One region of the Sphingomonas sp. SORGH_AS_0789 genome, then DNA from elsewhere that is predicted to be linked to it. Evidence: riboswitches for the same ligand, from Rfam matches in the RefSeq annotation. Region 1 holds a riboswitch; the other holds the start of a gene.
What was found. A riboswitch is a leader RNA that binds a small molecule or an ion and turns the genes downstream of it on or off. The one in region 1 is predicted to bind thiamine pyrophosphate.

Region 2: linked by a shared signal. The riboswitch ahead of QE360_RS15370 (TonB-dependent receptor domain-containing protein) and the one ahead of thiC (phosphomethylpyrimidine synthase ThiC) in region 1 are both predicted to bind thiamine pyrophosphate.

Annotation. Positions count from the first base shown of each region.
Region 1 covers NZ_JAVIYV010000001.1:1,665,724-1,669,932, reverse strand. The annotation lists gene QE360_RS07740 (DUF3892 domain-containing protein) at 290-571, shown strand; gene thiC (phosphomethylpyrimidine synthase ThiC) at 661-2,508, opposite strand; TPP riboswitch at 2,554-2,644, opposite strand; gene QE360_RS07730 (ferritin-like domain-containing protein) at 2,790-3,809, opposite strand; gene QE360_RS07725 (ferritin-like domain-containing protein) at 3,847-4,209, opposite strand, start outside.
Region 2 covers NZ_JAVIYV010000001.1:3,365,908-3,370,116, reverse strand. The annotation lists gene QE360_RS15385 (acyl-CoA dehydrogenase) at 1-678, shown strand, start outside; gene QE360_RS15380 (PIG-L family deacetylase) at 675-1,328, shown strand; gene QE360_RS15375 (class I SAM-dependent methyltransferase) at 1,325-1,939, shown strand; TPP riboswitch at 1,972-2,081, shown strand; gene QE360_RS15370 (TonB-dependent receptor domain-containing protein) at 2,113-4,209, shown strand, end outside.

The sequences.
Region 1 (4,209 bases):
AACGCCCATCACCTCAAAGATCACGGTCCAGCGACAACCTTCTCGCTTCGTTATGGCCGCTGATGTCATGTCTATCAGGCTCTACTGCTCAGCGCTAGAAGCGAGAAGCGGCATTGACGAAGACTCGGTTTCATGATTTCTTCATCAAGTCAGGGCGGTCGTTCCAGCGACCGCCCTGACAAACGGCAGGCATCCCCGCCGGTGCTGTGGTCAGCCTCGGGAATCTATGGGGCCGTTAGCTCAAGGTCAACCGCCACGATGCCTGGGTGGTCGTGCGGAGCTATGTAAGATGGCCAATACAGCGCAAATTCAGTGCATCAACAAGACCAGCCGATATAGCGCGTACGAGCGCATTTCGCATGTCGGCGGCGCTTTTCCCAGCCGATGGAAACTGACGCAGGAAGAGGCCATTGCGGCGATCGAGTCCGGTCAGTGGCAATTTTACGTATCGGTAGGCGGTCAATCGGCGTGGGTCATCGTCGCCCGCTCAGCCGCAGGCAATAAGTATCTGAAGACGCAAAACGATGGCGAGCAGCCCAACAATTTGTTGAGCCTGCCCGAATGCCCCTAAGCTGAAATTCCCATGGCCTTCGACTTCGCTCAGGCTGAACGGAGGCTGGGAATTGGGGCCGCATCCTTACCGGGTGCGGCCCCTTTTCGTTACTCCGCCGGCAGGTAAACCTCCCCGCCCTTCTCGCGGAATTTCTCGCTCATTTGCTGCATCCCCGCCTCGGCGTCCTCCGCCGCGACGAAGGTTTCGACCGGGGCATTCTGCTTGGCGGCGAACTCGCGCACTTCCTGCGTGATCTTCATCGAGCAGAATTTCGGGCCGCACATCGAACAGAAATGCGCGGTCTTGGCACCCTCCGCCGGGAGCGTCTGGTCGTGGTAGGATTCCGCCGTGTCGGGGTCGAGCGACAGATTGAACTGGTCGCGCCAGCGGAACTCGAAGCGGGCGCGGCTCAGCGCGTCGTCGCGCATCTTGGCGGCCGGGTGCCCCTTGGCCAGATCGGCGGCATGGGCGGCCAGCTTGTAGGTCACGACGCCGACCTTCACGTCGTCGCGGTCGGGCAGGCCCAGATGCTCCTTGGGCGTGACGTAGCAGAGCATCGCCGTGCCGTACCACCCGATCATCGCCGCGCCGATGCCGCTGGTGATATGGTCGTAACCCGGCGCGATGTCGGTCGTCAGCGGCCCGAGCGTGTAGAAGGGCGCCTCTCCGCACGCCTCCAGCTGCTTGTCCATATTCTGCTTGATCTTGTGCATCGGCACATGGCCCGGCCCCTCGATCATGACCTGCACGTCCTGTTCCCAGGCGCGCTTGGTCAGCTCGCCCAGCGTGTAGAGCTCGGCGAACTGCGCCTCGTCATTGGCGTCGGCGATCGCGCCGGGGCGCAGGCCGTCGCCCAGCGAATAGGCGATGTCATAGGCCTTCATGATCTCGGTGATCTCGTCGAAGCGTTCGTAGAGGAACGACTCCTTGTGATGCGCCAGGCACCACTTCGCCATGATCGAGCCGCCGCGCGACACGATGCCGGTCACGCGCTTGGCGGTCAGCGGGATATAGGGCAGGCGCACACCCGCATGGATGGTGAAATAGTCGACGCCCTGCTCGGCCTGTTCGATCAGCGTGTCGCGGAAGATTTCCCAGGTCAGTTCCTCGGCGATGCCGCCGACCTTCTCCAGCGCCTGATAGATGGGGACGGTGCCGATCGGCACCGGCGAGTTGCGGATGATCCATTCGCGCGTGTCGTGGATGTTGCGCCCCGTCGACAGGTCCATGACCGTGTCCGCGCCCCAGCGGATCGACCAGACCAGCTTGTCGACCTCGGACGCGACGTTCGAGGCGACCGCCGAATTGCCGATATTGGCGTTGATCTTGACCAGGAAGTTACGGCCGATCGCCATCGGTTCGGATTCGGGGTGGTTGATATTGTTGGGGATGATCGCCCGGCCGCGCGCCACTTCGTCGCGGACGAATTCGGGGGTCACGTAATCGGGGATGGCAGCGCCGAAGCTCTCGCCGTCGCGGACATATTCGCGCAGCATCTCGCGGCCCAGATTCTCGCGGGTCGCGACATATTCCATCTCGGGCGTGATGATGCCTTTGCGGGCATAGTGCATCTGGCTGACGTTCATGCCTGCACGGGCGCGTAACGGGCGGTTCAGCCCGGTGCGCGGGAATTGCGGCACGCCGCCCGAACGGTCGGGGCCGAGCTGGCCATTGTCCTCGGGGCGGATCTCGCGACCGTCATAGGCTTCGACATCGCCGCGCGCCTCGATCCAGTCGCGGCGGATTTGCGGCAGGCCCGCCATGATGTCGATGCGCGCATTGGGATCGGTATAGGGGCCGCTGGTGTCATAGACGCGCAAGGGCGGCTCGCCCGAAGACGGGTCGAGATGGATTTCGCGCATCGCGACGCCCAGGGGCCCGACATGAATCTTCTTCGACCCACGAATGGGGCCGGTGGTGACGCCAATTTCAGCCTTTGCGGGGATATCTGCCATAGTCCACTCCATGCGGAGGAAACGGACCATGAGAGACGGGGCCGCTCCCTCCCTACGCCGGTGTCAGCCGGATCAGGTTCAGCGGGTCGGGGGCTCTTGCCCCCCTCTCAAGCGCAGGTCAGCGCTCCCCCGGGGATGGACCCTGCATAAGCGCAAATCGCGCCAAGCAGAAGGGCTTTCCGCCGAAATGCCCCGCGCGCCCGGGCGGACGCATGAAAGCCCCGGTCGGCCAGGGGCTGGCGGCCGACCGGGGCGATCACCCTTTGCGGGACAGCAATGCGTCAGCCGCTGGCCGCGCTGGTCCGTACATTGCCGTTCAGGCCGCTCGGGAAGAAGCCGCCGCCGGTCACCGCCGCCTTGTTGAGATAGACGACGTTCAGCACCTGCTGCGGCGTGCGGACAAAGGCGACGGCGTTGGAATCGGCGGGCACGATGTTGGACACCGTCTGGCCGTTGACGGTGTTCGGACCGATCCCCTGGTCGAGATCGGACGAGCCGTCCAGGCTGTCGCGCGCGTCCGAAATCTGCTGCGCCGCCGTGCGCAGGGCGGTGGTGCTCAGCCCCTTGCGATACAGGACCGAGCGGACCAGCCCCGCATGATAGGCCTCGGCCGCGTGGATGCCCGCCGCCGCCTCGACAAAGGTCTTGTTGGAGAGCAGCGTGACACCGCCCATATAAGCGGTGACGCCGACATCCTCGAAGATATAGGCGGCGAGCAGGAAATTCTCGTCCGAGGCATAGGGGTCGAAGGTTCCGGTCGACCCGATCACCCCGGCCGCGCGCGCCGCCGCCGTGAAGGCGCCATTGGCATCGCCCGACAGGTTGATCGCGGGCTGCGCCACCGCGCTGGAGCCCAGGGCGTTGCGCAGGAAGGTGACGTGCGCGATCTCGTCATAGGCGATCTCGCGGGCATATTGCGCCACCAACGGGTCCTGAAACGCGACCTGGCGCGGCTGTCCGCTGGTGCTGGTCGCGACCGAGCCTTGCGTCCCCGTCCCGGCCTGAAGCGAGGCGGACAGGCCCGCGCCGAACGCGGCATAGCTGTAGAATTGCGCCTCCAGATATTCCAGCTGAAGCGCGAAGTTCAGGACATCGGCGTCGGTGACCGAACCCGCCGTCGCGGTCGGGGTGGGCGTCGGCAGGACGATGACGTCGTTATCGTCGCTGCCGCAGGCGCCCAGCATGGCCAGCCCGCCCACCGCACCGGCCCCGGCGGCCATACGCATGAAACGGCGACGATCGGACCGGCGCTTGGCCGAAGCCTCTTCGATCACATCGAGAATGAAGCGTTCTTCGCTCATGATGAAAAATCCTCTCGGAACGAGGAAAAGGGGGGGATCAGTTGGCCGCGCTGGCGCGCAGCGTGCCGTTGACGCCGGCGGGGAAGAATCCGCCCAGCGTGGCCGACGCCTTGTTGAGATAGACGATGTTCAGCACCTGCTGCGGCGTGCGGCTGAACGCGATCCCGTTGGAGTCGAGCGGCACGATGTTGGACACCAGCTGTCCGCCGACCGTGGTCGCGGCAATGCCCTGATCCAGGTCGGTGGTCCCGTCCAGGCTGTCGCGCGCGTCCGAGATCTTGCCCGCCGCGGTGATCAGTGCCGGGGTCTGGATACCCTTGGCATAGAGCGTCGTGCGGACGATCGCGGCGTGATAGGCTTCGACCGCCAGGATGCCGGCGGCGGCCTGGAGGAAGGTCTT
Region 2 (4,209 bases), 1.7 Mb from region 1:
GGCAAGAGCCATGCCTCGGGCGCCGGGGTGCTGAGCCACGCGCTGGTCACGGCGGACACGATCGAGGGGGTGCAACTGCTGCTGCTCGATCTGGCGCGGGTCGCGCCGGTGATCGACCGCGACTGGTGGCGGGTGACGGGCATGCAGCGGTCCGAAACGCATCTGGTCCGCTGGCGGGACGGCGTCATCGCGCAGGACGACCGGATCGGCGCGCCGAACCTCTATGCGCGCGAGCCCTTTTTCAGCGGCGGGGCGCTGCGGTTCGCGGCGGTCCATGCCGGGGGCGTGGCCGGGCTGTGCGACCTGACTCGCCGCCATCTGGTCGAGGCGGGGCGCGCCGACGATCCGTTCCAGTCGGCCCGGCTCGCGCGGTTGTTCGCGCTGGCGGAGGTGGCGGCGGCCATCGTGCGGCGCACGGCGCGATGCTGGTTCGGGGAGGAGGTCGAAGAGGCGCGGCTGGCGCGGGTCGCGGCTGCGCGCATGGCGGTGGCGGACGCGGCCGAGCAGGCGATCGTGATCGCTCGGGAGGCGGTGGGGCTGGCGGGGCAGTTCCTCACCCATCCGCTCTCCGCGATGCTGGCCGATCTGGCGGTCTATCTGCGCCAGCCCATGCCCGACGCCCAACGCCTTCGGGTCGGGCAGGCGGTGGCGCAGGGGTTGCTGGAGCTGTCGCTGTGAGGCTGGACCTCAACGACGTCCGCAGGGCCGTCATCGTCGCGCCGCATCCCGATGACGAGATCATCGGGGTGGCGGGGCTGATCCAGGCGCTGCGGCGGCGGGGGAGCGGGGTTTGGGTCGTCGTGGTCAGCGACGGCGCCGCCTCGCATCCCGGCAGCCAGACATGGCCCGCCGTGCGTCTGATCGCCGCGCGCGAGCGGGAAAGCCGCCATGCGCTGCGCCGTCTGGGCGTCCGGAGCGACCGGGTGACGTTCCTCGGTCTGCCCGATGGTGGATTGATGGCGGAGGGCGATCCTTGCCGCGAGCGGCTGCACCGGGCGCTCCGGAAACATCGGGGCATGGACCTGCTGGTCGGGCCCGCCGCCACGGATGCCCATCCCGATCACCGGGCGGTCGCGACCGCGCTTGGCCGTTTTCGCTTTGGCGGGCGGCGTCTGACCTATCAGGTCTGGCCGCCGCAAAAGCGGCTGGCGGCGCGGAGCCGGACCGTCCCGATCCCCGGCGGCGCGGCGGCGAAGCGCGCGCTGATCCGGGTGCATCGGACCCAGTTGGGCGCGATCACCGATGATCCCCAGGGCTTTTCGATCGCACGCCATGAACTCGCGACCTTTTCCCACCCGGTCGAGCGTTTCCTGCCGGTGAGGCGATGAAGGCGATCGACCTTGGCGGCTTTGCCGAGAAGTTCGCGGCGGACGACGACCCCTGGCGGACCTTCTCCAACCGGGACGAGGCGGTGAAGCGCCGGGCGATCCTGCATGCGCTGGGCCAGGGGCCATGGGGCAGGGTCCTGGAACTGGGCAGCGGCAATGGGTCGAACAGCCGCGCCATCGCGCGCCGCGCGCTTCGGCTCGACGCGACCGAGGGTACGGTCAAGGGCACCCGCCTGACGGCGCGGGCGATCGCTGCCTGGCCGCGAGCACGGGCAATACCGCTGGTCTTGCCCGCGCGGTTTCCGCGACGGGACTATGATGCGATCGTCATCGCCGAGCTGCTCTATTATCTTTCGCCCATCGCGATGCGGCATGTCGCGCATGGTGTCGCTGCGGCCTTGCGCCCCGGCGGGCGGCTGGTCCTCGCGCATCATCGCATCGACTATTACGACTTCGCGCAGCACGCCGCCGACATCCAGGAACGCTTCCTGCGGATGACCGGCATGACCTGGCAGGTCGAGACCATGCGCCGCCGGGCGCGCTGGCATGTCCTCGTCGCGCGGCGGTGCGACGCGGGGGCCCGGACGGGTCTTTCCTTCCGCCATCGATAATCATTTGCTTACGGGCCGTAAGCGCCTAGACGACGCCATCCCCGGGGAACCGCTGATGCGCGGTCGAGAGATGGGCAGCAGCCCATGACCCGCCGAACCTGATCCGGCTGATACCGGCGTAGGGAGGGTGGCGGTTCCTTCGTCGTCCTTCCGTGTGAAGTGGACGAGAGACGATGGCTGTTGAGATTTCGCGCGATCGCAAGACGATCCGATATGGTGCCCTGCTGCTGTCCGCCGCGTGGCTGGCGCCGCCCGGCGCGGCATCGGCGCAGCGAGCGACCGACGCGCCCGCCGATATTCGCGTGATCGGCCACCGCGATCCCGAGGGGCTGCTGCCCGACCAGACCGAACCCAAGGCGGTCAGCGAGATTTCCTCGGACTTCATCGTCAAGCAGGCCCCGACGCTGAACGCCTTTCAGCTGGTGAGCCTGCTGCCCGGCGCCAATGTCGCGTCCAGCGATCCCTATGGCCTGTCGACCAGTTCCAGCCTGACGCTGCGCGGTCTGGGGCAGGATGAGATCGGCGTGCTGATGGAGGGCGCGCCGCAGAACGACATCGGCTATTACTACGCCTATCCGTCGCAATTCGCCGATGCGGAGAATGTGCGGGCGATCCGGCTGGCCCAGGGGGCGGTCGATCTCGCCTCGCCGACCGTGGGCGGCACGGGCGGTCTGTTGTCGCTGTCGCTCGACGATCCCAAGGCGGCGCGCGGAATGCTCGCCGATCTGTCACTGGGGTCGTACAACATGCACCGGGCCTTTGTCCGGGTCGATACCGGGACGATCGGAAATACCGGGCTGAAGGCGTTCCTGTCCTATTCCAACACCCGCGCGGACAATTGGCGCGGCGCGGGCTATGATCTGCGCCAGCATGTCGATGCCAAGCTGCTGGGCGAATGGGGAAACGGGAACCGTGTCAGCCTGGCCCTGTCGTACAATGACGCCAATTCCTCCAGCTATGCCAGCCCAACCCTGGCCGATTGGCGCGCGCGGGGGCGGGGCTTCAACTATGATGCCGAGTATGTGCCGGGGGAAACCCGTTACTGGGAGCTGTACCGGGCGCCCTTCCGCAATCTCTATGCCTCGGCCCCCGTGCATCTGGTTCTGGGCGATCGGCTGACGCTGGACGCCACGACCTATCTCCAGTTCGGCTATGGCAATTCGCCCTATGGCACCCAGCTTGCGACCACCGGCAATTTCCTGGGCAGCGAAGAACTGGCGCAGCCGATCGCGCTACCCGGCGCGGCGAATGGGGTCGCGACGGTGCTGGGCAATTATACCGGCGATCAGATGCGGACCGGCCAGGTCGCCAGCCTGACGCTGCGCGCGGGCATGCACCGGCTGACCGCAGGCCTGTGGTTCGACTATGGCACCGACCGCGTCACCCAGACCTATACCGCCGTTGGCACCGACGGACGCCCGGCCGACCGCTGGGGCTATCGCAGCAAGGCGATCCGCACCGCCGATGGCCGCCTGCTCGCCTATGAGAACCAGCGCACCGTCACCGTGACGAAGAGCGTCTTCGTGGCCGACAGCATCGCGCTGAGCCCCAGGCTGACGGTCGATATCGGCTTCAAGGGCGTCAACCTGCTCCGCAACGGCCGCAATTACCTGCCCGGACCGCAGACCCGCGTGCGAAGCGACAGCTTCGCCGCCCTGCCGCGCGCCGCCGTCCATTATGATCTCGACGATCGACAGCAGGTCTTTGCCAACGTCACGACCAATTTCCGGACGCCCAACGAATTCACGCTGTACGACAGCTATGACGGCGGCGTGGTCTCGACGCGCGGCACGGACGCGTTGAAGAACGAATATTCGGTGTCGCAGGAAATCGGCTATCGCTATATCGGGCCCAGCCTTTCCGCCTCGGTGACCGGCTTCCACTACAAATTCCGCAACCGCCAGCTGGCGACCGTGGTCGACAATGGCGGGGCGCTGGTCAATTCGACGCTGAACGCGGGCGGACAGACGTCCTATGGCGTCGATGCCGAGATCGATTACCGTCCCGCCAGGGGCGTCAGCGTCTATGTCTCGGGCGAATATCTGCGCGCGCGGATCGATGACGATCTGCCGGTCGGCGGAGACTATCTGCCGACGCAGGGCAAGCGAGCGGTATCCAGCCCGACGCTCCAGTTCGGCGCCGGTGGCACCTATGACGATGGGCATCTGTTCGGCAGTATCGCGGGCAAATATGTCGGTCGCCAATATGCGACGTTCATGAACGACGAGAGCATCCCGGGGTATGCCACGCTAGACCTGGCGATCGGCGTC